4 regions of the Micromonospora sp. WMMD754 genome follow, and region 4 is predicted to be linked to each of the others. Evidence: riboswitches for the same ligand, from Rfam matches in the RefSeq annotation. Region 4 holds a riboswitch; each other region holds the start of a gene.
The links. A riboswitch is a leader RNA that binds a small molecule or an ion and turns the genes downstream of it on or off. The one in region 4 is predicted to bind cyclic di-AMP.

Region 1 (7,349 bases), 2.0 Mb from region 4:
GCAGCGACCTGCACCACGTCGGGCTCTATCTCGGCAACGGGGTGATGGTCCACGCGCCCCGGACCGGCAAACCGGTCCAGGTGTCGAGCATCAGCACCCAACCGCTCGCCGGCTTCGTCCGGGTCAGCTGACCCGTCCGCGCCACGGAAAGGCCCCCGGTCCAGCTGGACCGGGGGCCTTCTCGTGTCGGTGGGCCGTTACCGTGGCGCGCCGATCGGCGACGGCAGGACCAGCACGTCGTCGAGGTTCACGTACATGATCCGGTGACCGAACTGGACCTGCACGTAGCGGTTCTCGCCGCGCACCACGGTCCGGTCACCCGGCGCCGAGCCGTCGAACGAGACCGCGCGGTAGTACTCGCCGGGCAGCACCCCGCCGACCGCGTACCGCTGGCCCGCCGCGAGCGTGTACTGCAACGGCGAGATGGTCTGGTAGGGGATGGTGTCCGGGTAGGCGGCCTGCTCCGGGTAGGCGCGGCCGTACACCGGGATCGTGGCCCTGCCGGGCCGCGGGGTCACCACGAAGCCGGTGGCCCACTTCGCGGTCGGCGCCGACGCCGGGTTGAGGAACCACGCCTTCTGGCCGAGGTACCAGATCGCCGTCCAGTCGCCCTGCCGCCCGGCCACCGCGTACGTCTGGCCGGCGGAGGCGCGGGCGCCGTGGTCGGAGATGTACATCGTGTCCGGCGTGCCGTCCGGGCGCAGCCCGAGGTCGTTGACCAGCGGGGCGTCCGCGCTCGGCGCGGTCCGCAGGACCACCGCGGAGGAGCCGCGCGACGGGCAGGTCTCGGCCGGCGGGGTGGGCGTCGGGACGCCCGGCGGCTGCTGGTTGCAGCCGACGAACGCCGGCCGGTTGGTGGCGAAGTCCGGGTCGATGGTGACCAGCCCGGTGCGGGCCGTGCCGGTGCTCCGGAACGGCGCCTTCATCAGGTCGAAGTAGTGCGACCAGTCCCAGTAGGGGCCCGGGTCCCAGTGCATGCCCTTCACCGTGCCGGCGGTGGTGCCCGGCACGTTGTCGTGCCCGATGATGTGCTGCCGGTTGAGCGGGATGCCGAACTTCAGCGCGAGGTGGCGGACCAGCTTGGCCGAGGCCCGGTACATCGCCTCGGTGTACCAGGTGCCCTGACCGGCGAAGCCCTCGTGCTCCAGGCCGATGGACTTGGCGTTGACGTACCAGTTGCCGGCGTGCCAGCCGACGTCCTTGGCCTTGATGTGCTGGGCGACGTAGCCGTCCACCGAGCGCAGCGTGTAGTGCCAGCCCAGGTAGTCGGCCCGCTTGACCAGGTCGACGCTGGGGCCGAAGTAGCCCTCGGTGTCGTGGATGACGATGTATTCGATCTTCTGCTGCTTCGGCCGGTTGCCCAGGTCGTGGTTGCCGTAGTCGCCCGGGTCGGCGCTGAGCTGCTCGTACGGCGCGGGGATCCACTCACAGGCCAACCGGACCGGGCACTCCAGGCCGTCCGGCCGCTGCGCGTGGCGCAGGCCGAGCCGGGCCAGCCGGGACCGGTCCGGCCGGGCGGTGGTGGCGGCCAGCGTGACCCGCTGCCCGTCGTCGGTGGTCCGGGTCGCGCCCTGGCCGAGCTGGTCGTAGACCTCGTCGGCGAAGGCCGCCGCCGCGTCGGCGGTGTCCGCGCCGGAGTAGCGGGCCACCGCGCCGTACCAGGCCGCCGCGTCGGTGCCGGCGCCGACCGGCCCGCCCAGTGCCTTCTGGTAGGACGCGAGCAGCGCCGCGCCACCGCGGATGTTCGCCGCCGGGTCGGTGCGCAGCGTCTGCGCGTCGAGCCCGGTGAGCGTCGCGGCGGTGTCGATCGTCTGCAGCGAGGCGCGGGGCAGCGGGGTCTCCCGTGCCGGCGCGGCGGCGGTGGCCGGGTCGAGGGTGAGCGGGCGGGAGTCGTCGCCGCGCGGGTCCTCGTCCTCGTCGACGTGGGCGCTGCCCGGGGTGGCGAGGACGTGCGCCGCGTCGGTCAGGTGCATCGGGCCGTAGCCGCCGCTGGTGCTGGGCTGGCCCGGGTGGGTGTCCCAGCGGGACTCCAGATAGGAGACGCCGAGCAGCACGTTCTGCGGCACGCCGTACTCGGTGGCCGCGGCGGCGTACTGCTGCTGCCGGTCGGTGGCGGGTCCGGCCGTCTCCGGCGCGGCGGTCACCGGGCCGGTGACGGCCAGCGCGGTGGCGGTCGCCACGGCGGCGGCCAGCAGTATCCGTCCGCCCGACGGCGGGGTGGAGAGGTGCATCGAACCTCCTGGACAGGGATGGGGGTCACTGCGTCCCCACCCTCACTCCGCAGACCCGCGAGGGTCAATACCTTTCCAGCAGGTAATCCTTAATGAAAGAAAACTTCACCCAGGTGTCGGTACGGAGTGTCACGGCGTCCCGAGTTGCGGATCGATAACGACGGCTCCTACTCTGGTGAATCGTCGGCCGCCAGTCTCACCGTCCAACCCGGTCGGTGACGGTCCGACACCGCCGAGTCGCCCACGGGCGAGCCGGGGAACCAGGTACCTGGGGTGAATCCGCAGCGGAGCTGCGGTAGGGCGGCTCCCTTCCCGTCCGAATCCGTCAGCTAACCCGGTAGGCGGTCAGGAAGAAGGAGTACGGACGCCCGGTGGCACTCCATGCCCCGCGGCCGTCGTCGAGCCGGTCGGTCGACCGGCACGTCGTCGCGCCGCGTTCCCGCTGGTCCCGCTTCACCACCGCCCTCGCCGCCCTGGTCGGCACCGCCGTCGTCCTGACCGGCGGCGCCACGGCGGCCCACGCCGAACCCTCGGTCGCCGAGATCGAGGCCCAGATCGACCGCGACTGGAACAAGCTCGAACCGGTCATCGAACAGGTCAACGCCGTACGCGAGCAGCTCGCGGTGCGGCGCAAGCAGGCCGACGCGCTCGGCCGGCAGATCGCCCCGCTGCAGGCCCGGGTGGACGCGGCGCTCGGCCAGGTCGGCGGGCTCGCCGCCGACGCGTACAAGGGCGACAACCTCTCCACCGTCAACGCCCTGCTGGGCAGCCGCTCGCCGGGCGACCTGGTCAGCGGCCTGGAGCTGCTCGACCGCTTCGCGCACCACCAGCAGGAGCAGGTGCGTGCCGTCGCCGAACTGCGCGACGAGCTGGCCGCCAAGAAGCGGCCGCTGGACCAGATGGTCGCCGACCTGAGCCGCACCGAGGCGCAGCTCGCGACGAAGAAGAAGCAGATCGACGGCGAGATCGCCCGACTGCAGAAGCTACGTCTGAAGGTCTACGGCAACGGCGGCGGCGGCCCGCTGCGCCCGGCGCCCTGCCCGTCCGGCTACCCCGGCGGCGCGGCCGGGGTCGCGGTCAAGTTCGCCTGCGCCCAGATCGGCAAGATCTACGTCTGGGGGGCCGCCGGCCCGGACCACTTCGACTGCTCCGGCCTGACCATGGCCGCCTGGGCCAAGGCCGGGGTCTCGCTGCCGCACAACGCCCGGCAGCAGCACGACGTGACGAAGCGGGTCAGCCGGTCCGAGCTGCGCGCCGGTGACCTGGTCTTCTACTACGGCGACCTGCACCACGTGGGGATGTACGTGGGCGACGGCTGGGTGGTGCACGCGTCCCAGTCCGGCAAGCCGATCACCATGAAGCGCGTCGACGACGGCGACATCAACAGCTACGGCCGCCCCGCCTGAGGTGTAAGGAAGGGCCCCCTCTTAACGCATTCTGCATAGGAGGGGGCCCCTCTTAACAAGCGGCGCTCGGCGTCAGCGGGTCGGCCAGGTGCGCCAGCTCTGCCAGGACCGGCTCGGCGTCGGGCCGCGCTGGCCCTGGTAACGCGATCCGTAGACGGCCGAGCCGTACGGGTGCTCGGCCGGCGAGGAGAGCCGGAAGATGCAGAGCTGACCGATCTTCATCCCCGGCCAGAGCGTGATCGGCAGGTTCGCCACGTTGGACAGCTCCAGCGTGACGTGGCCGGAGAAGCCCGGGTCGATGAAGCCGGCGGTGGAGTGGGTCAGCAGGCCGAGTCGGCCCAGACTGGACTTGCCCTCCAGCCGCCCGGCGAGCTGGTCACCCAGCGAGATGACCTCCAGCGTGGAGGCGAGCACGAACTCGCCCGGGTGCAGCACGAAGGGCTGGCCCTCCGGCACCTCCACCATCGACGTCAGGTCGTCCTGCTGCACCGACGGGTCGATGTGGGTGTAGAGATGGTTGTTGAAGACCCGGAACAACCGGTCCAGGCGTACGTCGATGCTGGACGGCTGCACCAGCGTGGGCTCGAAGGGCTCCAGCGCGAGCGTGCCCGACTTGATCTCGGAGACCAGGTCGCGGTCGGAGAGCAGCATCGGAACACCATAGCGACCGGTACGGGTGACCTGCGTGTCGCACTACTTCTTCGTACACGTGTTCGATAGAATGTCCGCATGGCTTCCTGGTCCGAATTCGCCGCCGACGAGCCCCGCCTCGCCGACGAGATCCGCCTTCTGATGCAGCAGTACGGGCCGGGCTTCGGCTACCTCGCCACGGTCCGCGCCGACGGCGGCCCCCGGGTGCACCCGGTCTCCCCGGTGATCACCGCCGACGGGCTCTGGTGCTTCGTCATCGACTCCCCGAAGCGCCGCGACCTCGAGCGGGACGGCCGCTACGCGCTGCACTCCTTCCCGCCGGAGGAGAGCGACGACGAGGCCTACGTGGCGGGCCGGGCCCGTCCGGTGACCGATCCGGCCACGGTGGCCCGACTGGCCCGGGTCGCCCGGGCGGCGCCGCAGGGTGACTGGCGGCTGTTCGAGTTCACCGTCGACGTGGCGATGCTGACCCGACGCGACCCGGTGGCCCAGCCGGGTGCCGGCCGGCCGCAGATGCGGGTCTGGCTCGACCCGCGGGGCGCCACGCCGGCATGCCGTGACCCGCTCGCCGCGGACGGCCGGCGCGGCCGGCACGGCTTCGACACCCGCCGCCCGGCTGCCTGAGCCGCCTGCCGAAACGACAGGTGCCGGCCCCGTCCGAGAACGGGACCGGCACCTGTCGTGTGGTGCGGGTGAGGTCAGGCAGCGCGGTAGGCGTTCCACGCGGTGAGCATGCGGCTCGCCTGGCCGGCGGTGAACTGGTACATGCAGGAGTCGTAGGTGTAGTCCATGAAGTTGGTGATCGGGTCCTTGCCGGCGGTGGAGCAGGTGTCCCGGCCCGTCGGGCACTGGTAGGCCGGCGACGCCTCGGCCGGGGTGTCCGAGACGCTGTCACCCGAGCCGGAGCAGCCGCCCTGGAAGGTGTGGTAGAGGTTCAGCCAGTGGCCGACCTCGTGCGTACCGGTGTCGCCCTGGTTGTAGTTGGTCGCCGTGCCGCCGGGCAGCGACTCGCTGAGCACGACCACGCCGTCCATGCTGTCCAGCTTCCGCTTCGGGAAGGTCGCCCAGCCGAGCAGGCCGTCGCTCAGCTCGCCGAGGTAGATGTTGAGCGTGTTCTTGCCGCCCGTGCGCAGCGAGGTCTTCATCGAGCGCTCGGCCGAGGAGCCCTGCACGATCGGGTACCACGACGGGTTCGTCACCCGGTTGATCTTCGTGAGCTGGAACGCGAACGCGGTGGCCGCGCCGCCGGTCGAGCCCGCGTACGACTGGTTGAGCACGGTGATCTGCTGGTTGATCAGCGAGTCCGGGATGTTGCCGCCGGCCCGGGTGCTGTTCTCCTGGATCACGTGCACCACGACCGGGATGGTCACGGAGGCCAGCGGGGTGACGGTGGGGCCGGTCCGGAAGTTGGCCCGCTCGCGCTGCGCGGCGGCGAGGTCGGCCTCGCGCTCGCGGACCTGCTGGGCGGTCAGGTGGTTCGGGTCGAGCCGGGGGTGGCCGCCCTTGGCGACGCGGGCGTCGGCGTGGCCGTGGGTGTCGGCCGGCTCGGCGCAGACGCCGGCCGGGGCGGCCGAGAAGGCCGAGGCAGCGGGGACGACGCCGACGGCGGCGGTGCTGAGCAGCAGCGCGAGGGTCGACGTCGCGACACCGGCGGTACGCCGGGTCAGCAGGTTGGGACGGGGTCCCATGGGCCCACCTCTTTCTGACGGCGTGGCAGGGGGTGTGTCACGCCGGGTCGGAAACGTGGAGCAGACGTTACATCCCATCGACGGATTTGAGAACGCCCATATGTTGCCGGCACGCAACATCCTTGATCCACTCCGGCGCGGCGGCGGGGCGGGGTGCCTGGGTGCACGGGCGTGGTGACCTCAGGTACAGTGGTGCCGCCTGCGGGTGTAGTTCAATGGCAGAACATCAGCTTCCCAAGCTGACAGTGCGGGTTCGATTCCCGTCACCCGCTCCAGCACGAAGGCCCTGGCCAGGACTCGCCTCCCGGCCAGGGTCTTCGACGTTCCACCGGCCATCAGCGCCCGTCCGGCCGCCACGGGCCACTGGCCACCGCCGTCATCAGCACGGCCCGCAGCAGTCAGTACGCCCTCGCGGCCGTCGTCTCCGAGACGCCGTTGCCGAGCAGCCTCGCCCGCCACTCGCGGATCATCGGCGTATCCAAGCGGCTCAGCTCCACCCCGCCCAGGTACGGGGTGATGCCCCTGCCGAGGCAGCCACCGGTACAGCGCCGCCTCAGCAGCCTGTCCAGGGCTGATGTTTCCGGATGTGCCCTCCCGTGCCCGCCGCTTCGCTCCTACGTGAGGGGGTCGGTGCTGATGTGGAGCACCATCCCGACCAGAGCCAGCACATCCACCGTCAAGAGGACGAGGTGTGCATACCGGTACCGGCGCACCATCGTGCCGGCTGCAAGTGTCGCCGGCGTGTGGTCCAAGAGCGCCGCGATCTTGTTCAAGCGCGTTTGGTACCCGCCCGGACGCACCCGGTTGTAGCCGCCTACGCCCGGGGTCAGGGCGGCAATCGGAATGGGCGAGTGTCCGGAGACCTGCAGCTCGATGCTGAACCCATCGATGCGGACTCCCTCAACCAGTGACCGCGGAACGCCGTATCTGACGAGCGGATTGCCCACGACGACATGCGTGCGGGTCACCGCCACGAAGGCAGCCGGCCCCGCAAGGTACATGAGCAGCACAAGCGTGCCGATCGGCGTAAGAAACAACAGCAGTAGTGTCTGTGGGGTGTAGGGGATGCGGGAGGGCGCCACGAAGACGAAAATGCCGGCCGCCGTTAACATGGCGATCGCCAATAGGGCGAGCGGGTCATTCCGCCGGATCATGGCCTCAACTCCCCATCAGGCCAGCTGACCGTCCCACGCTGATACGGTCAAGGTCACCAACTGCACCGAGGGCTCCGGTCTGCGTCGGTGCCCCAGGCTAGCGGCAGGTCCCACACCGGCTGACAGCAGTTCTGACCTTTGCAAGGCAGGGTCATGATGTACGCGTGGCGTGGAATGCGCGGAAGGCACTGGACCGCTGGTGCGGGCGTACACCCGGAA
Region 2 (7,349 bases), 1.5 Mb from region 4:
GCCCCAGGTCGCGCAGCCGGTCGACCGCCGCTCGGCTGGTCGGCTTCACCGCGTCGGCCACCGCGAGCACCCCCCGGGCCCGGCCGTCCCAGCCGGCCAGGACCGCCGTGCGGCCGGCGGCCTCCGCGCCGGTCGCCGCCCGCGCGACCTCCTCGGGTACGTCGAGACCGCGCTCCCCCAGCAGCCGTGCCCGACCGACCACCACGCTGCGGCCGTCGACCGTGCCGGTCACGCCGAGCCCTTCGGCGTTGGCGAAGTCGGTGACGGCCGGCAGCGGCCCGGCGTCGACCGCCGCCTCGGCCACCGCCCGGGCGATCGGGTGCTCGGAGGCCGCCTCCAGCGCGCCGGCCAGCCGGAGCAGTTCCCCGGCGTCCTCGCCGCCGGCGGGCAGCACCTCGGCCAGCGCCATCCGCCCGGTGGTGACGGTGCCGGTCTTGTCCAGCACCACGGTGTCGACCTGTCGGGTGGACTCCAGCACCTCCGGCCCCTTGATCAGCACGCCGAGCTGCGCGCCGCGCCCGGTGCCGACCAGCAGCGCGGTCGGGGTGGCCAGGCCGAGCGCGCAGGGGCAGGCGATGATGAGCACGGCCACGGCGGCGGTGAACGCGGCGGTCGGACCGGCGCCGGTGCCGAGCCACCAGCCCAGCGTGCCGGCGGCCAGGGCGATCACGATCGGCACGAAGACCCCGGAGATCCGATCGGCCAGCCGCTGCACGGCCGCCTTGCCGGTCTGCGCCTGCTCCACCAGCCGGGCCATCTGGGCGAGCTGGGTGTCCCCGCCGACCCGGGTGGCGCGGACCACCAGCCGGCCACCGGCGTTGACGGTCGCGCCCACCACGGCGTCGCCCGGCCCGACCTCGACCGGCACCGACTCGCCGGTGAGCATGCTGGCGTCGACCGCGGAGGTGCCCTCCTCGACCACCCCGTCGGTGGCGACCTTCTCCCCGGGCCGGACCACGAACCGGTCGGAGACCGCGAGCTGGTCGACCGGGATCCGGGTCTCCTGCCCGCCGCGCAGCACCGCCACGTCCTTCGCGCCCAGTTCGAGCAGGGCACGCAGGGCGGAGCCGGCGGTGCGCTTGGCACGGGCCTCGAAGTAACGCCCGGCCAGGATGAAGACGGTCACCCCGGCGGCGGCCTCCAGGTAGATGTTGCCGGCGCCGTCGCCCCGGGTGATGTCGAAGCGGAACGGGTGCGTCATCCCGGGCATACCCGCGTCGCCGAGGAAGAGCGCCCAGAGCGACCAGCCGAACGCGGCCAGCGTGCCGAGCGAGACCAGGGTGTCCATGGTCGCCGCGCCGTGGCGCAGGTTGACCAGCGCGGCCCGGTGGAACGGCAGCCCGCCCCACACCACCACCGGAGCGGCCAGCGTGAGCGAGGCCCACTGCCAGTGGTCGAACTGCCAGGCCGGCACCATGGCCAGCACGATCACCGGCAGGGTCAGCACCGCCGAGACCCACAACCGGGTACGCGCCCCGCGCAGTTCGTCCACCGGCTCGGCGCTCATGGTCGCGTCCGCCCGGGCGGGCGGCGGCGGCACCGCGGCCGTGTAGCCGGTCTTCTCCACGGTGGCGATCAGGTCGTCCGGCGTGACCTCGTCGGCGTACCGGACGGTGGCCTTCTCGGTGGCGTAGTTCACCGTGGCCTCGACGCCGTCCATCCGGTTGAGCTTCTTCTCGATCCGGGCGGCGCACGACGCGCAGGTCATGCCGCCGATCGCGAGTTCGATCAGGTTCGGCGCGGTCGGAAGCGTCTTTCCCGTGGTGGTCATCGCGGCACCTCCCCGGTCAACTGTGCCCGTGCCCCGGGGTGCCGTGTCCGGCGTCCGGGGTCGGTGCGGTGGTGGTCGCCGGCCCGGTGGGCGCCGGCGGGGCCTGGTCGCCGGCCACGACGGTGAACTCGGCGGTGTGCACCGCGTCGCCGTGCCGGAAGTCCAGGTAGAGACGGTACGCGCCGACCGACGGCACCTCCGCCGCGAACGTGATCGCCGGTCCGGCCGGCGTGCGCCCGTCGCCGGGCGTGCCCTCCGGGTGCACGTGCAGGTAGGCCAGGTCACCCTGGCGCAGCGCCACCAGGTGGCCGTACGCCCCGAGGTAGGGCTGGAGGTCGGTGACCGGCCGGCCGTCCCGGCTGACCGAGAGCGTGAGCCGGCTGGTGCGGCCGGGCTCCGGCGCGCCGGTGAGCGTGACGGTGTAGCCGTCGACCGTGGTGCTGGTGGCCGGTGGCGGCAACGGTCGCGCGGCCAGCGTGCCGGGGACGGTGACGTCGACGCCGAGCGTCAACGGCTCCCCGCCGGTCGGGGTGAAGTCGGCGAACGCCCGCCACACGCCCGGCCCGGCGAGCGGTGAGGCGACCCGCCAGGTGCCGTCGTCGGCCAGCTCCGGGTGCACGTGCCGGAAGCCGGAGAGGTCGCGGCGGGCGACGATCAGGTGCATGCGCTTGTCGTGGGCCACGTCGTAGCGGGTGACCGGCCGGCCGTCCGGGCCGGTGATCCGGAACGCGAACTGCCCCTCGGGCGCAGCCGTCGGCTGGAACGTGTAGCCGCGCTCGGAGACGAGCAGCCCGCCGGGCAGGCGGGCGGCCGCCTCCCCGGCGTGACCCTGGTCGCCGTGGCCGGCGTCGGTGTCGTCGTGGCGGGTGTCGGCGGCCGGGGCGTCGGGACCGGCCACGTGACCGATCCCGTACGCCGCGCCGAACACCGCCACGAGGCCGAGGGCGAAGCCGCTCAGCTTCGTCGCCGTGTTCATGGTGTCTCCTCGTGTCGTCGGGTCCGCGGACCCGTCACGCCCCGACGAGGTCGTAACCGGCCTCGTCCACGGCGGCGCGTACGGCGTCCGCATCCAGCGGGCTCCGGCTGGTGACGGTGACCCGGCCGGTGGCCAGGTCGATCTGGACGTCGGTGACGTCCGGCAGTGCGCTCAGCTCGGTGCTCACCGCGGTGACGCAGTGCCCGCAGGTCATGCCCCGCACCTGGTAGGTGGTCTCCATCGCGTCCCTCCGATCCCATACCCCCCTGGGGTACTCATGGCACGTTAGCATACCCCCGAGGGGTACGCTATCCTCGATCTCATGACCACGCCGCCCACCCCGACCCGGGGCTACACCGCCAGCAAGGACCAGCTCCTCGCCCGGCTCCGCCGCATCGAGGGTCAGGTCCGGGGCATCGAGAAGATGGTCGAGGACGACCGCTACTGCATCGACGTGCTGACCCAGATCTCGGCCATCCAGGCCGCGCTGGACAAGGTCGGCCTGGGCCTGCTGGACGGGCACGCCCGGCACTGCATGCACGAGGGGGCCGCCGAGGGCCGGGCCGACGAGATGGCGTCCGAGATGATGGCCGCCGTCGGCCGCCTGATGAAGCGCGGCTGACCGGGACCTCCGACCCCCGGAACGGGCCGCCCGACCCGGTCCGCCGACCGGCCGGGAGACGTACCGTCGAGGTGGCCGGGGCCGGCGGTCGCGCCGCCCCGGAGCCGACGGACGGAGGGCGGCCGGATGATGTGGTCGGGCCCGATGATGGGCTGGATGTGGATCTGGTCCCTGCTGGTGCTGGCGGTGCTGGCGGGGCTCGTCTGGTTCGTGGTGCGGATGCCCGGCCCGGACCGCGCGTCGCCCGGCACGGCCCGGCGCATTCTCGACGAGCGGTACGCCCGCGGCGAGATCGACGAGGACGACTACCGACGTCGACGCGCCGGCCTGGCCTGATCCGGCGTCCACCGGCGGCGCGGGCCGCCCTGGATACCATGGCCGGGCGACGACCCGGGCGTGATCCCCACGCGTCCGCGCCGGCCCCGGTGACCCGACCGGTCCGGTGACCCGGTTCCGCCGCGACCGTTGGGAGAGACGCCGTGGGCGCCGATCACACCCGTCCCGCAGCCGCCGCGCCGCCGGGCGTACGCCGGCTCCTGATCGCCACCGTGGTGCCGCTCTTCGTGCTCACCGTGATCGCGGCGCTGGTGCTCTGGCCCCGGGCGGACCGCGACCCGGTGGACGGCGGCGCGGACGTGCCGCGCTACCACGGCACGGTGACCCGGGTGGTGACCGAGCCCTGCCCGCCGACGCCCGAGTCGCCCGAGGGCGACACCGGCGGCCCCTGCGGCACCGTGACCGTCGCCGCCGAGCAGGGGCCGGACGCGGGCCGGCAGGTCGAGACGCCGGTCCCCACCGGACCCGGCGCGCCCCGGGTCGCGGTCGGTGACGAGGTGATCCTGGTCGAGCTGGTCGACCCGGGCGACCCGTCGGTGAAGACCTACAACATCGCCGAGCACCAGCGCGGTACGCCGCTGATCTGGCTGGTGGCCCTCTTCGCCGCCGCGATCGTGGCGTTCGGCCGCTGGCGCGGGCTGGCCGCGCTGGGCGGGCTGGTGGCCAGCTTCGCCATCCTGCTCGGCTTCGTGCTCCCCGGCATCGGCGCCGGGCAGTCGCCGCTGCTGGTGGCGATCGTCGGCGCCGCACTGATCATGTTCGTGGTGCTCTACCTGACCCACGGGATCACCGCGCAGACGTCGGTGGCGGTGCTGGGCACGCTCGGCAGCCTGGTGATCACCGGAGTGCTGGGCACGGTGGCCACCGCCGCCACCCACCTGACCGGCTTCGGCAGCGAGGACGCCACCACGCTGTCGATGTTCCAGGGTGACGTGGACCTGCACGGACTGCTGCTGGCCGGCATCATCATCGGTTCGCTCGGCGTGCTGGACGACGTCACCGTCACCCAGGCGGCCACCGTCACCGAGCTGGCGCACGCCAACCCAGGGCTGTCCCGACGGCAGCTCTACCGGGCGGCCACCCGGGTGGGCCGGGCGCACATCGCGTCCACCGTCAACACCATCGTGCTGGCGTACGCGGGCGCCTCGCTGCCGCTGCTGCTCCTGCTGGTCGCCGACTCCCGCCCGGTGGGTCAGCTGCTCACCAGCGAGTTCCTCGCCCAGGAGATCGTCCGTAGCGCGGTGGCCACGCTGGGCCTGATCGCCGCCGTACCGCTGACCACCGCGCTGGCCGCGGTCGTGACCACCGCCGGTCGCGCCGGGCGGGCCGCCGGACCCGCGACGCCCCGGCCGCCGTCGCCCCGGGAGGACGCGTGGGAGGCGCTCGGCGAGGGCCGGTCCGGCGGGGGCAGGAGCACGGAGGCCGCATGGTGACACTGCGCAGCGTGACGGCCGATTCCAAACGCGATGCTGGTCACGCTGGGCGGTGGCGAATTCTCGCGATTGGTCGGCTTCCGGACGTAGATCCCCGGGAGTGGTCTCGGGTAACCTCGCTGCCGGTCACCGCCGAAGGCGCGCACCGGCGCCTGCGGTGCCGCCGCCCAATCGCCTCCGGGCGAGCCGGGGAACCAGGTACATGGGGTGAATCCGCGCCAGCGGAAGGGGCCGCTTCCGTCCCGAACCCGTCAGCTAACCCGGTCGGCGGTCGACGGAAGGGAACACTGTGACGGCACCCCTGCGCCGCTGGCTGACACCCGTGGTGGCCGTGCTCGCCGCTCTTGCCGTGCTGGCCGGGCCGACGCCGGCCTCGGCGGCCCCCGGCACCGCCGCCCCGAACCCCTCGGGCCACTCGGAGGACGACGACCCACCGCTGATCAGCGAGGCCGTCACCGCCGCCAACCGCGCCTACCTCCAGGCCAAGTCGAAGTTGGACACGTCCCGCAAGCGGCAGCTCCAGCTCGCGCTGGAGGTGAAGGCGGCGCAGAACCAGCTCGACGCGCTCAGCCCGCAGGTGAGCGAGATCGCGGCACAGTCCTACCGGACCGGTCGCGTCGGCGCCATGGCGATGCTGCTGGAGAGCGACTCCCCCGACTCGTTCGTCCAGCGGGCCAGCGCCCTCGACGAGCTGAACCTGTTCAACGCGCAGCGACTCGCCGCCATCAACGAGGTGAAGGGCCGCGCCGAGCGGGCCAAGATCGCGCTCGACGCCGAGGTGCGGGAGCAGGAGAAGCAGGCGAACGCGATGGCCCGCGAGAAGGTCGAGGCGCAGAAGGCGCTGAAGCTGGTCGGCGGGCTGGACTTCACCGGTGGCCTGGTCTCGGCCACCTCGCCGGTTGCCAAGATCGGCCCCGGCCGCACCGCCGACGGCGGGTGGAAGTCCGAGTCGTGCAGTGAGAACGACCCGACCACCTCGGGCTGCGTCACGCCGCGCACCCTGCACGCGTACAAGGAGGTCAAGCGCGCCGGGTTCAACCGCTTCGTGGGCTGCTACCGCCCCGGCGGGCCGTGGGAGCACCCCAAGGGCAAGGCGTGCGACTGGTCGTTGCAGAACAGCGGCTTCGCACCGTGGCACAACAACGACACCCGCCGGTACGGCAACGAGGTGGCCGCCTTCCTCATCCGCAACGCCGACCGGCTGGGCATCTACTACGTGATCTGGAACCGGCAGATCTGGTTCCCGGCGACCGGCTGGAGTTCCTACAGCGGGCCCTCCAACCACACCGACCACGTGCACATGTCGCTGCTCTGACGCGCGCGTACGACAAAGGGGCCGCCCGTGGGCGGCCCCTTTCGCGTATCCGTTTCCCGGTCAGCCGGCGAGCGCCGCGTCCGCCGACGCGGCCGGTGACGGCAGCGGGGCCGGCGACTGCGCCACCGTCCGGACCTCGCCGCCACTGAGCCGGTACGACATGCCGACCACCGCGCAGGCCCCGCCGGCCACCTTCGCGGCGAGCACCGAGGAGCGGGCCAGCAGGGTCTCCACCGTCTGGGCGATGTGCACGTCGATGATGCCGTCGAGATCCTCGACTCCCTGGCGACCGGCCCGGAGCAGGCTGGGTGAGACGGCGTCCACCACCGCGCCCAGGTGTCCGGCCGGGGCGGAGCCGGTGCGGACCGCCTCGCGGGCCGCCTGGACCGCGCCGCACGAGTCGTGGCCGAGCACCACCACCAGCGGCGTGCCGAGCACGGTGACCGCGTACTCCACGCTGCCCAGCACCTCCGGGCCGGCGGTGTGGCCGGCGGTACGCACCACGAAGAGGTCACCGAGGCCGCGGTCGAAGATGATCTCGGCGGCGAGTCGCGAGTCGGAGCACCCGACGATCACCGCGAACGGGTGCTGACCGTCGGCGACCGCCGCCCGGTGCCCGGCGTCCTGGTTCGGGTGCTGCGGCACACCGGTGACGAACCGGTGGTTACCGGCACGCAGTTCGGCGAGTGCCTCGTCGGGGGTGGTCGGGATCATGCTGCTCACCTCGTCCTCGCGGAGCCGTCAGGCCGGCCGGCGGCGGTGTCGGCCCCGCGACCCACCGTCACACGCGACCCATGGCACGTCAAGATTTCGTGATACGCATTTCATACGTCACCCTCGTCGACCGTGCCGGGTCGGGGCGACGACGGAAGGAGCCATACGATGACCACCATGGC
Region 3 (7,349 bases), 1.4 Mb from region 4:
CGGTGGAGGCGGTCGACGAGGCGCCGCAGGGCACCTCGGTCACCCTGCACCTGAAGCCGGTCGACGCCGACGACAACCTGCACGACTACACCGCCGAGCGGACCATCCGCGAGATCGTCAAGCGCTACTCCGACTTCATCGCCTGGCCGATCCGGATGAGCGTGGACGTCCCCGGCGAGGACGGCGCCGCCACCCGCGAGGAGCAGACGCTCAACTCGATGAAGGCGCTCTGGGCGCGCTCGCGCGACGAGGTGGACGAGGCCGAGTACAAGGAGTTCTACCGGCACGTCGCGCACGACTGGGCCGACCCCCTCGAGACCATCCACATGCGCGGCGAGGGCACGTTCGAGTACGAGGCGCTGCTCTTCCTGCCCTCGCACGCCCCGCTCGACCTGTTCGCCCCGCAGGGCCGTCGTGGCGTGCAGCTCTACGTCAAGCGCGTGTTCATCATGGACGACTGCGAGGCGCTGATCCCCAACTACCTGCGCTTCGTCAAGGGCGTGGTGGACGCGCACGACCTGTCGCTGAACATCTCCCGGGAGATCCTGCAGCAGGACCGGCAGATCCGCGCGGTGCGGCGGCGACTGGTCAAGAAGGTGCTCGGCACGCTCAAGGACATGTCCGCCGAGTCGTACCGCACGTTCTGGACCGAGTTCGGGCCGGTGGTCAAGGAGGGTCTGCTGGAGGACCCGGACAACACCGAGGCGCTGCTGGACCTGGTCCGCGCGGCCAGCACCCACGACCCGGCCGAGCCGACCACGCTGCGCGCGTACGTGGAGCGGATGAAGGACGGCCAGACCGAGATCTACTACGCCACCGGCGAGAACCGGGCCACCATCGAGAACTCGCCGCACCTGGAGGCGTTCCGGGCCAAGGGTTACGAGGTGCTGATCCTCACCGACCCGGTGGACGAGGTGTGGGTCGAGCGGGTCGGTGCGTACGACGGGAGGACGCTGCGCTCGGTGGCCAAGGGCCAGGTCGACCTGGAGACCGAGGAGGAGAAGGAGAAGGCCGAGGCCGAGCGGCAGGAGTACGCCGACCTGCTCACCTTCCTCGGCGGCGCGCTCACCGACAGCGTCAAGGAGGTGCGGCTGTCCACCCGGCTGACCACCTCGCCGGCCTGCGTGGTGGGCGACGCGCACGACATGACGCCGACGCTGGAGAAGATGTATCGGGCGATGGGTCAGGAGGTGCCCCGGGTCAAGCGGATCCTGGAGCTGAACCCGACCCACCCGCTGGTCACCGGGCTGCGCAAGGCGCACGGCGAGGGTGGCGACACCGCCGCGCTGACCGAGACCGCCGAGCTGCTGTACGGCATGGCGCTGCTGGCCGAGGGCGGCGACCTCGTCGACCCGGCCCGCTTCACCCGGATCCTCGCCGACCGCCTCGCCCGCGGCCTGTAGGTGTAAGGAAGGGCCCCTTCTTATCGCTTCGTGCAGAGGAAGGGGCCCTTCTTAACACCGGACGCTCAGGGGAGGGCGGGGTAGAGGGCGGCCACGCCGCCGGACAGTCCGGCCTGGACCCGGCGGGCGACGTCGTCGGCCAGGATCTCGTAGCTGTCGGACTCGATGCCGTCGGCAGCCATCCGGGCGACCTCGACCGGGTCGGCCTTGGGCCCGGTGACCCGGGCGGCCATCTCGGTGTCCATGTAGCCGACGTGCAGGCCGGCGACCCGGACGCCCCGGCCGGCCAGCTCGACGCGCAGCGCGTTGGTCATAGACCACTCGGCGGCCTTCGCCGCCCCGTACGCGCCGACGCCGGGGAACGTGAACCAGGACAGGGCCGACAGGACGTTCAGGATCGTCCCGCCGCCGTTCGCCGCGATCCGGGGCGCGAACGCCCGCACCACCGACAGCGTGCCGAGGTAGTGCGTCTCCAGCTCCAGCCGGATCTGGTCGAGGTCGCCGTCGAGCAGGTCGGCGCCGGTGCTCACGCCGGCGTTGTTGACCAGCAGCGTCACGTCGCCGGCGCGCTGCGCGGCGGCGGCCACCGAGGCGGGGTCGGTGACGTCCAGGCGTAGCGGGGTGACGCCGGGCAGGTCGACGCCGTCCGGGTTGCGCGCGCCGGCCCAGACCGTGGCGCCCCGCGCCACGAGTTCCGCGGCCAGGCGTCGGCCGAAGCCGCGGTTCGCGCCGGTGACCAGGGCGGTGCTTCCAGCGATCTTCATGTCTCGCTCCGAGGATGCTCAGGGTGGGTGGATCAGGAGGTCCGCAGGCCCGGACCGGGCAGCACGGCCAGCTCGTCGGCCGGCACGTCGTGCCCGGCGTCGCAGCGCAGCCGGGCGTGCACGTCCGCCCCGCAGTCGTGGTGGGTGACCAGGACGGACGGGCCGACCTCGTCGGCGGCGTACGCGTCGCCCCACTGGCGGAGGGCGACGAGCACGGGCAGCAGGTCGCGGCCCTTGGCGGTGAGCACGTACTCGCCGCGGGTGCGCTGCCCGGGCTCCCGGTAGGGCCGCCGGTCGAGCAGGCCGTCGGCGACGAGCTGCTTGAGGCGGGCGGCGGCGACCGGCTCGCTCACGCCGACCCGGCGGGCGAAGTCGTCGAAGCGTCGGGTGCCGAACGACGCCTCGCGCAGCAGGAGCAGCGTGGTGCGGTTGCCGACCACCTCGAGCGCCCGGGCGATCGAGCAGTTGGCGGTGGACCAGGAGTCGCGCTGCGCGAGGAAGTCCGTCATGGGACCGACGCTACCGAGCTGACTTAGGAAAACAAAAGCCAGCTATCTCACGTCGCGGCCCGGGAATATCCGCCGGTCACAGCTGACCGGGGTAGAAGCCGTGCCGGGCCAGCGGCTCGACGATCTGGTGCTCCTCGTACGACAGATGGGACAGCAGCGTGTCGGTGAGCAGGTCCACCGCCTCCTGGAGCCCGGTGAAGTCACCCGGCCGGCCGATCAGCTCCACCAGCGCCCGGTCGACACCCTCCACCACGCCGTGGATCACCACGTGCTCCTCCTCCAGCCGGTCCAGCACCGCCGCCAGCCCGGCGTCGGCGCGGCGCAGGTGCGGGAAGACCGAGGCGTCCTCCAGGCCGTGGTGCTGGGTCACCACGGTGCAGTACGCCGCGCAGTACGCGCCCAGCGTCCAGTTGTTCTGCCGCAGGGTCATCTCGTTCAGCGCGGCCCGCGCCCCGCCCGGCGAGACCGCGCCCCGGGTGACCTGTTCCAGCAGGTCCCGCACCTGGGCCAGCTCCCGGCGCAGGTGGTCGTGCACGTCCACCAGATGTTGCCCCGCGGCCTGCGCGTGGGCCGGGTAGACGTGCCCGGCCGGCGCCGGCGGGGCGGTCGGACGGGTCGACTCGTCCCAGAGGCGGCGGGCGCTCAGGCGTACCCCCGGGTCGGGCGTGGGGGTGACCGCGAGGGTGGTCGGGACGCCGCCGGCGGCCTGCTCCCGCGCCACGGCGCGGGCGCCGCTGCCCGGCGTGGTGCGCTCGGCCGCGACCAGCTCCCGGACCGCCGGCGCCACCTCCTGGGCGAAGAGCTGGATGGCGCGCGGCTCGTCACTGCCCAGGACGAAGGTGGTGATGCCGTGCTCCAGGGTGAGCCCGGCCAGGTCCTCCACCCACCGCCGCGGCGGCCCGGCCAGGAACCCCGTGGACGCGCGGGTGAAACTGCCGGTCACGTTGAGCATCCGGCGGATCTCGCCGGGGTCCCGCCCGGCGGCCCGCGCGCCCTCGTCGACCAGCGCGTTGAGCGCGGGCAGCTCGTCGGGCCCCTTCGGCAGGTAGGCCAGCGACGGCAGCCAGCCGTCCGCGGCGCGACCGACCAGGCGCAGCATGCGCGGCTTGTACGCGCCCACCCAGATGCCCACCGGATGGGCCGGCGCCGGTCCGCGCTTCGCGCCGACCACCCGGTAGTGCTCCCCGGCGACGCGGATCATCCCGCGTCGGTCGGTGCCCCAGACCTCCCGGATGACCTGGATCGCCTCGTCGAGCGCGTCGACCGCCGCGCCGGGGGAGAGCCGCCGGCCGCCGGCCGCCTCGATCGCGTCCCAGAACGCGCCCGCGCCCAGCCCCAGCTCGACCCGGCCGCCGGTGAGCAGGTCCAGGCTGGCCACGCTGCGGGCGAGCACCACCGGTTGGCGCAGCGGCAGGTTGAGCACGTTGCCGGCCAGTCCGATCCGGTCGGTGGCGGCGGCCACGTACGACATCAGCGTCCACGTGTCCAGGAAACCCGGCTGGTAGGGGTGGTCCTGGAAGGTGACCAGGTCCAGCCCGACCTGCTCGCAGAGCGAGGCGAGGGCCACCACCTGGTCCGGCCGTCCGGCGGTGGGGGTGAGGAAGCCGCCGAAGGCCAGCTCGTGTCCGTGCTCGGTCATCCGTGCCGCTCCTCGTGCGATCTTGCCGGTCCCGCCCACGGTAGCCCGGGGCCGGGGCGTCCGGGCGGGGCGTCCGGATCCGGCCCGGACGTCCCGCTACCACGTCGCCGCGTGCCGCGTGCCCGGTCGCCCGCCTGGGTGACGAACATCCCAAGAAGTGGGCGATCGTCCGGATTCGTCCTTAGCGTCGGTGGCGTCCGCAGTCGTGGACACCACGGGCCGGTAACGCCTAATCCCGCCGCCGGCCCGGCGGTAACCGAACCTCGGCGGGAGCGGGGGACCCAACGTTCCTCGGTGCACGTCACCTCGGGGTGAAGCCGCCAGCGGCGGCCGGGCTCCTCGGCCCGAACCCGACAGCTCACCTCGTCGGCGTGGAGGAATCCCCATGGCAACTGCATACGCAGCCCGTCGTACCGCCGTCGGTGTGGTCCTGGCCGGCGCCGCGGTCCTGTTCGCTCCGGCCGTCCCGGCGAGCGCCTCCGGTGTCAACTGGGACGCCGTCGCGCGGTGCGAGTCCGGCGGCAACTGGCACATCAACACCGGCAACGGCTACTACGGCGGGCTCCAGTTCTCGCGCGGCACCTGGAACGGCCACGGCGGGAAGAAGTACGCCGCCCGGGCGGACCTGGCCAGCCGGTCGGAGCAGATCGCCGTCGCCGAGCGGGTCCTGGACGGGCAGGGCATCGGCGCCTGGCCGGTCTGTGGCCGCAAGGGCGGATCGGGCTCGTCCCCGAAGAAGGCGGCCGACCGTGCCGCGCCGAGGAAGGCCACCGACCGGCCCACCACGACGAGGTCCACTGTGGGCCGACCGGCCGGGCGGGGCGGCGCCGGCACCTACCGGGTGCGCTCCGGCGACACGCTCTCCGGCATCGCCGTCGCGGCGCACGTCGCCGGGGGTTGGCGGGCGCTGCACGAGCGCAACCGCGCTGTCGTCGGCGACGATCCGGGCCTGATCTTCCCGGGTCAGCGACTGCGCCTGCGCTGAGCCGCCGAACGCCCGGCCGGGGCTCCGGCCGGGCGTTCGCGGTCGCGCGACACGCCGGACGCGCGGCGCCCGACCTGCTCGCTTGCGGGCGGGGCCGGCCGGTGACCGTGCTCCGTCGGTGCCGGTTGCTATGGTCACGATGCTCGGCTAAGACGTGAAGAAAGCGCGGATATGACCATCGACCCGTTCTCGGCCGCCGCGAGCCTCGACGAGCTCCTGAGCCGGACGCAGCAGGCGCTCGCGGCGATGCGGTCCCGGGCCGGCGTGCACCCCGACGGCGAGCCGGGCGAGTTGCTCCGGGCCGAGGGCGCCGCGGCCGACGGCCGCGTCCGGGCGGTCGCCGTCCAGGGTGGCCGACTGGACTCGGTCGCCGTCGACCCGGACCTGGCCGGCGAGCCGCTGGAGGTCCTCTGCGGACACGTCGTCGCCGCCGTCAACGCCGCGCTGGCCGAGCTGGACGCCCGGGTCAGCGACTCGGCCCGGGCCGACGCCGACGCCCTGGCGGCCCGCCTCGGCGGCCTGCCCGACCAGGCGGAGCTGTTCAGCCGCGCGATGCACGAGGTGGCCGCGCGGATCCCACGTGACCGGGGCGCCGCGTCCCGGGCCGGCCGCCCGGCCTGACCGGCCTGCCGACGCGACGAAGCGGCCGGCCGCCCGGAGGACGACGACCGGCCGCTCGCCCTACGGTCAGCTCAGGGTGACCGCGGTGTCGTCGACGACGAAGGACGTCTGCAGGGAGCTGTCCTCCACGCCGCTGAACGAGATGGTCGCCGTGGTGCCGGCCAGCGACGAGACGTCGAAGGACCGCTGCACGTAGCCGGTGGCCTTGTTCAGGTTGGAGTAGGTCGCCAGCGTGGTGCTGCCGGCCTTGACGGTGAGCTTGTCGTACGCGGTGGTCGTGGTCGACTCCGCGCTGTCGATGTGCAGCCAGAAGCTCAGCGTCGCGCGGCAGCCGGCCGGAACGGTCACCGACTGGCTCAGGGTGTCGGTGTGCGACGAGCCGTAGCCGTCGAGCCACGCCTTGTACGAGCCGCCGTGCGCGGCCTGGCCGCTGTCCGTGGTGATGACGCCGGACGAGGCGGTCCAGTTCACGGTGCCCGACTCGAAGCCGGGGTTGGCCAGCTTGTTGCCGGAGCAGCCGCCCGACGGCGGGGTGGTCGTGGTGGTCGGCGTCGGCGTCGGGGTGCCGCCGGCGCACGTCGGGTCACCGGACTGGGCCGGCACGCTGACCGCGTTCCAGGCCGCCTTGACCGCGTCGAACTCGGCGCAGCTGCCCGGGTAGAGGTTCTTCGCGGCCTGCAGCGTCCAGGTGCGGTACTTCAGGTACGACGAGGACGAGGTCTTCAGCAGCATCGCGTTGTACATGATCTTGATGGCCTTCTGGATCCCCAGGCCGGTCACGCTGCTGCCGTTGCAGGTCGAGCTGGACGGCTGCCCGTTGGTCGGGCTGCTGCCGTTGGCCAGCAGGTAGAACCAGTGGTTGCCGGGGCCGGCGGAGGCGTGCACCTCGCCGCCCGGGACGCTGCTGGAGTAGCAGTTCGGGTCGCCGAGCGCGGACGGGTTGTACATGTTGCGGATCGGGCCGGAGCCGACCAGGTTGATCTTCTCGCCGACCAGGAAGTCCGGCGCGTCGTAGCTGGACGGCTCGTTGGCGAACCACTCGGTGGCCGCGCCGAACGTGTCCGCCACGAACTCCTGGGTGCCGCCGCCGGAGATGCCGCCCGGGGTGTGGTCGTCGATGCCGTGGCCGATCTCGTGCGCCACCACGTCGAGCGAGCCGATCCACTGCCCGGCGGTGTTCTTGCCGATCTGCACCTGGGTGCCGTCGTAGTAGGCGTTCTGGTCGTTCAGGCCCACCCGGATCGGCCAGTAGCCGCCGTTGCCGTCGGCGCCGTTGCGGCCCAGCCACTGGCTGAGCATCTTGTGCTCGGTCTGCGCGGCGAACAGCGCGTCGACGCAGCCGGTCTCCTTGTTGGTGGCGGTGCCGTTGCCCCAGGCGTCGTCGGAGCCGCTGAACGTGGTGTTGTTCGCCGCGTCCTGGCAGCTCAG
Region 4 (7,349 bases):
CTGGCTCTACTCCGGCAAGCCGTATGCGGTCACCGACACCGGCGCCGACGGGGCGCACTTCGTCGAGCGGTTCCCGTTGGCCGCCTCCGGCTATGTGCTGCGCCGCGACATGTCCAACGTGGACGACGTGCTGGGCGCGCTGCTCGACACCGACCCGAAGGCCGCGGAGCGGTGGGCGGCCCGCACCCGCTACCTCGGCGACTTCCCGGCCGACCGGTACGCCGAGGCGTTCCTCACCGCCGCCCGCCGCGAGCTGGAGCCCGAGTGGGCCGTGCCGGTCCCCCGCGCCGCCGTCTGAGGGGTCTTCCCGCTCAGGTGATCGCCGGCGACGGCCGCCCGTGATTCAGCGCGCGCGGCGGTAGTGCAGGGCGACCACGCCGTTGCGCAGCGGCTCCGCCGAGACCAGCTCGAGCCGGCGCGTGCCGGGCAGCCCGCCCTGGTGCAGCGTCGGACCGTGGCCGGCGATCCTGGGGTGGACGAGCATCTGATACTCGTCGATCAGGTCCAGCCGGTCGAGTTCGGTCGCGAGCCTGCCGCTTCCGAGGAGGACCCCGGCCGGGGTCGCGTCCTTGAGCCTCTGCACCCCGTCGCGCAGATCACCGGCGACGTGGTGGCTGTTGGTCCACGGGAAGCCCCGGCGCGTCGACGACACCACGTACTTGGGTTTGGCCTCCAGCTTGACCGCCCAGTCGCGCTCGGCGGGCGGCGCCTGCTCGTCGCGGGCCACGGCCGGCCAGTAGCTCTCCATCATCTCGTAGGTGACGCGCCCCCACAGCATTGCCCCGGCCTCGTCCATGAGACGGGTGAAGAAGGCGTGCGTCTCGTCGTCGGCGATCCCCTCCTGGTGGTCGACGCAACCGTCCAGGGTGAGGTTGAGGCTGAAGATGAGCGCTCCCATGGCCGGCGAGTCTAGCCACGACGGCGGCGGCCCAGGCGGACGTCGCCGGTTCGACACCCACGACGCCCTGGTTCACAGGTAGGCGTCCAGCAGGGCGAGCACCGCCGCCGGATCCTCCACATGCGCGTTGTGGCCCAGCCCGGGCAGCGTCGCCACCGGCACACCGAACTCCTTGAGCTGCGCGTCGCTCACCATCGGGTCCAGCTCGCCGCGGGCCAGCAGCACCGGCACGTCGGTGGCGGCCAGCAACGCGGGCAGCCGCGGCTCCCCCACCGCGAACGCGGCCGGGTCCATCGCCAGCCGCCAGCGGCCGTCCTCCCGGCGCAGCCCCGCGTCGACCACCGGATGGTCGGGGGCGAACAGTCCGGCGAGCCCGGAGACGCGCAGGTAGCGGCGGGCCGCCTCGTCCCGGCTGGCGAACCAGGTCACCGGCCGCGCGGCCAACTCGGCCGGCGACCAGACCACCTTGATGCCGAGGCCGACCACCGCGTCGACGGGCAGGCCCCGCTGCCGGGCGGCCAGCGCCAGCGCCACCACGCCCCCGAGCGAGTGCCCGAGCAGCACCAGCCGGTCCCGCGGACCGAATCGCTCGGTGACCGGCCCGAGCCCTTCCACCAGGCGCTGCGCCAGGCCCGCGAAGGAGTAGCCGGACAGCGGTGGCGACCAGCCGTGGCCGGCCAGGTCGGGGGCGAGCCAGCGGCCGGGCCAGCGCCGCTCCAGCAGCGGCGCCCAGGGCAGCCACACCTCGCCGGTGGCGCCCATGCCGTGCAGGAGCACCAGGTGACGGGTCCCCGTCGTATCGCCCATACGGCGCAGTCTGCCACCGGACGGACACGACGCGCGAGAGCCGACGCCCTCCGCAACCGTGGCACCCGCCGCCGGCGCGTCCGTCACCACGGGACGCCTTCCGGAGATTCGTCGACGATCGCGCCCTCGCCGAGGGCCCGTATCCTTCACGGTCTGTTTGCCGCAACGGGTAGTCGTCGGCGGGCGTGCGGGGGACGGCACACCGCCTGGGCACCTTTCTCACCGCCGGGAGACGGCCACGGGCGCGGGCCGTGCTTCGTGGGCGTTGCCCGGCCTCGGACGGAACGGACTCTGGTACGGCGTGACACACCGATGGCGTTCCACTCGCGGCGTCGGCTCACGGTGGGTGGAACGGGGTGGGTGTCTACCGGACCGGGATGCACCCATGACGTTCCACCGACGGGGCTGGCGGGCGCTGGGTGGGACGCCATGGGTGTCTCCATGGCCGGGATACACCCACGGCGTTCCACCGACGGGGCTGGCGGGCGCTGGGTGGAACGTCATGGGTGTCTCCGCGGCCGGGATGCAGCCATGACGTTCCACCGACGGGGCTGGCGGCCGCTGGGTGGAACGTCACGGGTGTCTGCGGGTGTCCGGATGCACCCGTGGGCTTTCACCCGGGCGCCTGGGATGCGGTGGGGTGTCCGGTTCGGTGGTGGTGGGCGGCACCCTGGACGCGGAATCGGCGGTGGGTCGGCGGCGTTGTAGACGGGTGAACGACCGAGCAGGCAGCGAACCCCTGAGCCGCCGCCCCGCCCCCCGGGGAATGGCGGCAGGCCGCCGGTCGTCACACATCATCCCGGCGCCGCGACGAGGCCCCCGCCCCGCGAGCCAACCGGACATCCCCGGCCCCCGTGAGCTGACCCCCAGGCTCCACGAGCGTGCCGGGTCCCCCCCAAGACTTCTTGAGCGCCTGACGGTGCCCACACCCCCCCGGGTGTGTTGACCCCCGAATGGAGCCCCCGTCATGAACACGATCCTGCGCAAGAGCATCCTGGGTGTTGCTGGTCTGGCCTTCACCGGTGGTGTGTTCGCCGGTCCGGTCGCCGCCCACGCCGACACCGCCCATGCCGCCGCCGGCAAGCCCGTCGCGGTCGCGTCCGTGCAGGGTGAGCAGTCGACCATCACGCTGAACGACGAGCAGCTGGCCAACGCCAAGGCGATCATCGCCGCGACGAAGAAGGCCGGCCTGCCCGAGCGGGCCGCGGTCATCTCGATCGCCACCGCCCTGCAGGAGTCGAAGCTGGAGAACCTCGGGCACCTCGGCGACAAGAATGACCACGACTCGCTGGGCCTGTTCCAGCAGCGCCCGTCCTCGGGTTGGGGCACGCCGGAGCAGATCACCGACCCCGAGTACTCGACCCTGGCCTTCCTCAAGGGCCTGAAGCAGGTCGACGGCTGGGACACCATGCCCCTGACCGACGCCGCCCAGACCGTCCAGGTCTCCGCCTACCCGGACGCGTACGCGCAGTGGGAGAAGCAGGCCACCGACATCGTGGCCGAGCACTGGACCAAGTAAGACCGAAGGCCGGCACCCCGAACCCGGGGTGCCGGCCTTCGCGTGTAGCGAGAGGCGTCAGGCGGAGTAGCCGCGCGTCGCCATCCAGTTCGCCAGGTCGATGGTGGTGACCCAGTACGAGGGCAGCGACGGGTCGGCCGAGTCGGCGATCCGGACGGTCCGGCCGTCGTTCTTGTAGCCGACCACCGCGATGTAGTGGCCGCCCGGGAACGAGTGCCAGCCGCCGTTGGTGTCGGTGGCGTCGCCGGCGACGTTGGCGACGACCGCGCGGCCGTTGCTGACCGCCGTGACCACGTCGGCCTGAAGCCGGTCCATCTGGGCCGGGGTGGCCGCGCCCGGGATCATGCGGGTCCGGTACGGGTTGCCCTTGACCTGCTGGTTGAGCACACGGGTGGTGTCCTCGGCCGAGTTGGTGCCCATCTCGGTGGTGCCGAGGGCGACGGCGAGCGTGTCCTGGCTCCGCTCGATGCCGGTGGCGCTGAGCGCGTTGCGCACCGCGGCCGGGCCGCAGTAGTAGTAGGTGGTCTGCGCCTGGTAGTCGTAGTCGAGCACCTTGCTCGCCGGCGGCTTCGGCTTGGGCTTCGGCTTGGTGTCCGGGTCAGTGGTGGCCTTGGCCGCCGGCTTCGCCGAGGGCGAGGCGGTGGGTGCGGCGCTGGGCGACGCGCTCGGCGACGGGACGGCGATGCGGGCCTCGCCGCGGCTGGCGGCCTCGCCGAGGCGGGAGCCGAGTTCGGCGACCGCGACGGTGTTCTCCGACCGGGACGGGGTGTCGTCGGTGGCGGCGAGGGCGACACCGGTGCCGCCGGCCAACACGAGGGCGGCGGCCGAACCGGCGATGATCTGGTACGGGCGCTCGGTGGCGAGACGCCGCAGCTGACGCTTCAGGTGGTGCTTCACGGGTTCCTCCAGGGCGTGAGCGGCACACGCCGGCCCCACGCGCGGAGGACCTCACGCGCGTTCGACGGGGCGGGACGGCCGCGGGACGGAGCGCCCGGACAGCCGGGCGCACACGGGGGATCGGGTGGGCGTCGCCGTCAGGCGAGCGCCGGCACCACCGGGCCGTGGAGGTGGGGGGACGATCGGGGGGTGGTTCGCACGAGGAATGGAACTCCTTCCGTGGCCGCCGACCGGGTTAGCTGACGGATTCGGGCGGGAAGTACGCCCTACCGCGGGCCGTGGCTCGCGGATTCACCCCGGTGTTGCTGTGGGTCCCCGGTTCGTATGCACGATTAGGCGGGTCGGTGCGGCGTCGCCGTCTGCGATCGGAAACCGCACCGGACGCGCCGACACTACCGGTGGGTACGCCTCAAGCCAAGCGCTCCCACCTGCGTAAACGTCGTCCGCGACTACGGATATCGGAACAGCCGGTTACTGACTTCACTCAATGGGGACAAGGGTTCGAGCCGGCATCGGAAGGCGAAAAGCGGGCATTCGACCGGCCGACGCCCCGCAATTGTCGGGTCGGCTGACCGGTTGTGCGCCGAGCGCCCGTTTCCGGGCCGCACGTGAGCGGGCTCACCGCATTCGGGTAACGATTCGGCGGAGACCGCCACTCAGCCGACCCGGGCCGGCCGCCAGCGAGCGCCGCGCACGACGGTGGGCACCCGGACGCGGGTGGCCGACGCAGCGCGGGGGGCGGGCGACGGCCGCACCGCAGCGGCCGCCGCGTAGGTCTCGGCGGCCAGCGTCCGCGCCGCGTCGGCGGCCAGTTCCGCGTCCCGCCAGGCCTGTCGCTCCCGCTCGGCGGCCGCCTCCCAGGCCGCCCGTCGGCCGTCACGGATCGTCCGGGCCAGCACGATCTCCTGCTCGGCCGGATGGCGACGCGGGTCCCACCCGTTGCGGTGGGCCAGCACGTCCGCGAGCTGCCGGGCGGTCAGGTCACCCCGCCAGTGCGCCGCCATGGCGGCGTGGTGCAGCCAGCGCTCCCGCGCCGCGTACTCGGACGGGGTGTGTGGCGTGCGCGGCGCGGGCAGCGCGGCGGCGCCGGCCAGGCGGCGGGCGGCCGCCTCCGCCTCGTCGAAAGCCACCCAGGCCCGCTCCGCCTCGTCCTGGACGGCCAGCCACCGCTCGCGTCGTCGGCGGGCGGTCTGGGCGGCTCCGGTGGCGGCCACCGCCACCTCGTCGGCGTAGCGGGCGAGGTCCGCCCGGTGCAGCGCCTCCGCGTCGACCGGATCGGGTTCGAGGTCCGCCGCGCCGTCGCGGTCGGGACGGGCGACGAGCACGGCGAGCAGGCCGAGGGCGAGCACGAGCAGGGCCGACCAGATCGCGGCGGCCTCGGGGACGGCGGTGAGGAAGTGGTGGAGAACGGTCTGCGACATGGTCGGCACCTCACGGAGAAGACGTGGCGGGAAGGTCGCACGCCGGTCGGGGCGGGGCGCGGCCGCAGAACGGGCGCCGCCGGGCCGCCGAGGCGGGTGCGGGGTGAGGTTCGGTGGGTGCGGGGACGGGCCGGGGACGGCCCGTCTGGTCAGCGGGCGGGCGGGGCCCGGGGGCCGACCGGCGCCGGGTGCCGACCGGACGGAACCGGCTCCCGGTGGCCGGGCCGCGCGACCGCGTGCCGGGGCGCGGGCTCCGGGACGCCGGTGGAGGGGGCCGGCCGCTCGGCGACGTCGACACGTTCCGGCCGCGAGGCGACCGGCGTGCCCGTCGGGGTACGCGACGTCAGACCGACGGCCGGGCCGGCCGGCGCCGGGGCGGCCGTGGCGACACCGGCGGGCAGCGTCGTGGCGCCGAGCGAGCAGGCGACGACCACGGCCAGGCTGGCCAGCATGCGTGCCGCCCAGCGCGCCACCCACCACACGGGACAGGTGAGCGCGATCGGAAGCACGGGTACAAATTACCGCCGATCCCACCGCCGCGCACTCTCGGTCGGCGTGTCGTGACACCACCGACCAGGGTGGACGCGCTCAGTCGGGGCGGCGCCGCCCGGCGTACTCGATCGGGGTGGGGGTGCCGCCGTCGGCGGGCGACCTCGGCGCCGGCACGGACCGCGCCGGCGCGGCGGCGGCCGACGTGGGGCGGGGCCGGCGCGGGCCGAGACGCCGCATCATCGGCACCTCCACCCAGCGGTGCAGGGCGGCGGCGAGCGCCAGGTTGAGCAGCAGGAAGCCGAGCACCGCGAGCGGGCCCCGCCACCCGGGCAGTCCGGTGCCCCAGTCGCCGGTGAGCCGCAGCACGGTCACCATGACCAGCACGTGGACCAGGTAGAAGGCGAAGGAGACCTCGCCCAGCCAGACCATCGGACGGGATCGCCAGGGGGTCCACCGGCCCCGCACGTCGGCCTGCGCCGCCGCGGTGATCACCAGCAGGTACGCCACCGCGAGCAGCGCCGCCCAGAACTCGGCCCGGACCCAGAACGCGGCGACCACCCAGGTGCCGACGAAGAGCAGGCTGGCCACGGTCAGGTCGGGGCCCCGCCAGCGGTTGCGGCGCATCAGCTCGGCGGCGGCCGCGCCCATCCAGAACTCGAAGGACCGGGTGACCGGGAAGATCTGGGTGAACCACCACCGCTGCTCCTCGGGCACCAGCTGCTGCCCGGGCCACAGGGCGAGGATGAGCAGCGGCGCGGCGACCAGCACGACCCGGAGCGCCCCGGTACGGGCCCGACGCAGCCACGGCACCGCGAGCGGCAGGCACAGGTAGAAGGCCAACTCGCAGGAGAGCGACCAGCTCACGTTGTTGACGCTGTAGAAGTAGCCGCCGAACGGGATCCACGCCTGGACCAGGAAGAGGTTGCCGAGGGCGGCCAGCCGCGGCACCGGGTCGGCGAACCAGGCCGCCACGGCCAGCGCCGCCAGGAAGGTGACCACGTGGTTCGGGTAGATCTTGGCGACCCGGCGCCACAGGAACGTCCGCCCCGGCTCGCCGTCGCGGTACGACCACACCAGCACGAATCCACTGAGGATGAAGAAGAACTCGACCCCGGACAGGCCCAGGCTGAACGCCTTGTCGACCACCGCCTTGAGATCCGGCTCGGCGACGATCCGCATGGTGCCCGCGTGGAAGCCGAAGACCAGCAGCGCGGCGACCCAGCGCAACCCGGTCAGCGACGGCAGGCGCGGAGCGCGGGTGGTGGTCGGCGCACTGGTCATTCCGGGCACCCTACCCGCCGGGAGGAGCGGGGTG

Region 1: it holds a riboswitch for cyclic di-AMP, as region 4 does, so the genes downstream of both, ACN27B_RS10145 (NlpC/P60 family protein) here and ACN27B_RS19990 (C39 family peptidase) in region 4, are expected to answer to the same signal.
Region 2: it holds a riboswitch for cyclic di-AMP, as region 4 does, so the genes downstream of both, ACN27B_RS12625 (coiled-coil domain-containing protein) here and ACN27B_RS19990 (C39 family peptidase) in region 4, are expected to answer to the same signal.
Region 3: it holds a riboswitch for cyclic di-AMP, as region 4 does, so the genes downstream of both, ACN27B_RS26070 (transglycosylase family protein) here and ACN27B_RS19990 (C39 family peptidase) in region 4, are expected to answer to the same signal.

What each region holds. Positions count from the first base shown of each region.
Region 1 is NZ_CP186058.1:2,104,107-2,111,455, forward strand. Features, by position in the region: gene ACN27B_RS10135 (C40 family peptidase) at 1-131, shown strand, start outside; gene ACN27B_RS10140 (N-acetylmuramoyl-L-alanine amidase) at 198-2,231, opposite strand; cyclic di-AMP (ydaO/yuaA leader) riboswitch at 2,452-2,589, shown strand; gene ACN27B_RS10145 (NlpC/P60 family protein) at 2,603-3,637, shown strand; gene dcd (dCTP deaminase) at 3,710-4,288, opposite strand; gene ACN27B_RS10155 (pyridoxamine 5'-phosphate oxidase family protein) at 4,367-4,912, shown strand; gene ACN27B_RS10160 (zinc metalloprotease) at 4,987-5,976, opposite strand; tRNA gene ACN27B_RS10165 (tRNA-Gly) at 6,178-6,251, shown strand; gene ACN27B_RS10170 (hypothetical protein) at 6,591-7,130, opposite strand.
Region 2 is NZ_CP186058.1:2,584,771-2,592,119, reverse strand. Features, by position in the region: gene ACN27B_RS12655 (heavy metal translocating P-type ATPase) at 1-1,771, opposite strand, end outside; gene ACN27B_RS12650 (hypothetical protein) at 1,788-2,747, opposite strand; gene ACN27B_RS12645 (heavy-metal-associated domain-containing protein) at 2,782-2,988, opposite strand; gene ACN27B_RS12640 (metal-sensitive transcriptional regulator) at 3,070-3,369, shown strand; gene ACN27B_RS12635 (SHOCT domain-containing protein) at 3,526-3,705, shown strand; gene ACN27B_RS12630 (YibE/F family protein) at 3,849-5,138, shown strand; cyclic di-AMP (ydaO/yuaA leader) riboswitch at 5,293-5,423, shown strand; gene ACN27B_RS12625 (coiled-coil domain-containing protein) at 5,428-6,453, shown strand; gene ACN27B_RS12620 (carbonic anhydrase) at 6,514-7,167, opposite strand; gene ACN27B_RS12615 (helix-turn-helix transcriptional regulator) at 7,336-7,349, shown strand, end outside.
Region 3 is NZ_CP186058.1:5,545,167-5,552,515, reverse strand. Features, by position in the region: gene htpG (molecular chaperone HtpG) at 1-1,403, shown strand, start outside; gene ACN27B_RS26085 (SDR family oxidoreductase) at 1,469-2,167, opposite strand; gene ACN27B_RS26080 (winged helix-turn-helix transcriptional regulator) at 2,200-2,676, opposite strand; gene ACN27B_RS26075 (LLM class flavin-dependent oxidoreductase) at 2,753-4,315, opposite strand; cyclic di-AMP (ydaO/yuaA leader) riboswitch at 4,570-4,696, shown strand; gene ACN27B_RS26070 (transglycosylase family protein) at 4,701-5,300, shown strand; gene ACN27B_RS26065 (YbaB/EbfC family nucleoid-associated protein) at 5,472-5,921, shown strand; gene ACN27B_RS26060 (M4 family metallopeptidase) at 5,988-7,349, opposite strand, start outside.
Region 4 is NZ_CP186058.1:4,116,744-4,124,092, reverse strand. Features, by position in the region: gene ACN27B_RS20010 (CDP-glycerol glycerophosphotransferase family protein) at 1-298, shown strand, start outside; gene ACN27B_RS20005 (dihydrofolate reductase family protein) at 344-898, opposite strand; gene ACN27B_RS20000 (alpha/beta fold hydrolase) at 971-1,705, opposite strand; gene ACN27B_RS19995 (hypothetical protein) at 2,673-3,224, shown strand; gene ACN27B_RS19990 (C39 family peptidase) at 3,282-4,121, opposite strand; cyclic di-AMP (ydaO/yuaA leader) riboswitch at 4,331-4,470, opposite strand; gene ACN27B_RS19985 (hypothetical protein) at 4,778-5,542, opposite strand; gene ACN27B_RS19980 (hypothetical protein) at 5,692-6,051, opposite strand; gene ACN27B_RS19975 (acyltransferase family protein) at 6,131-7,315, opposite strand.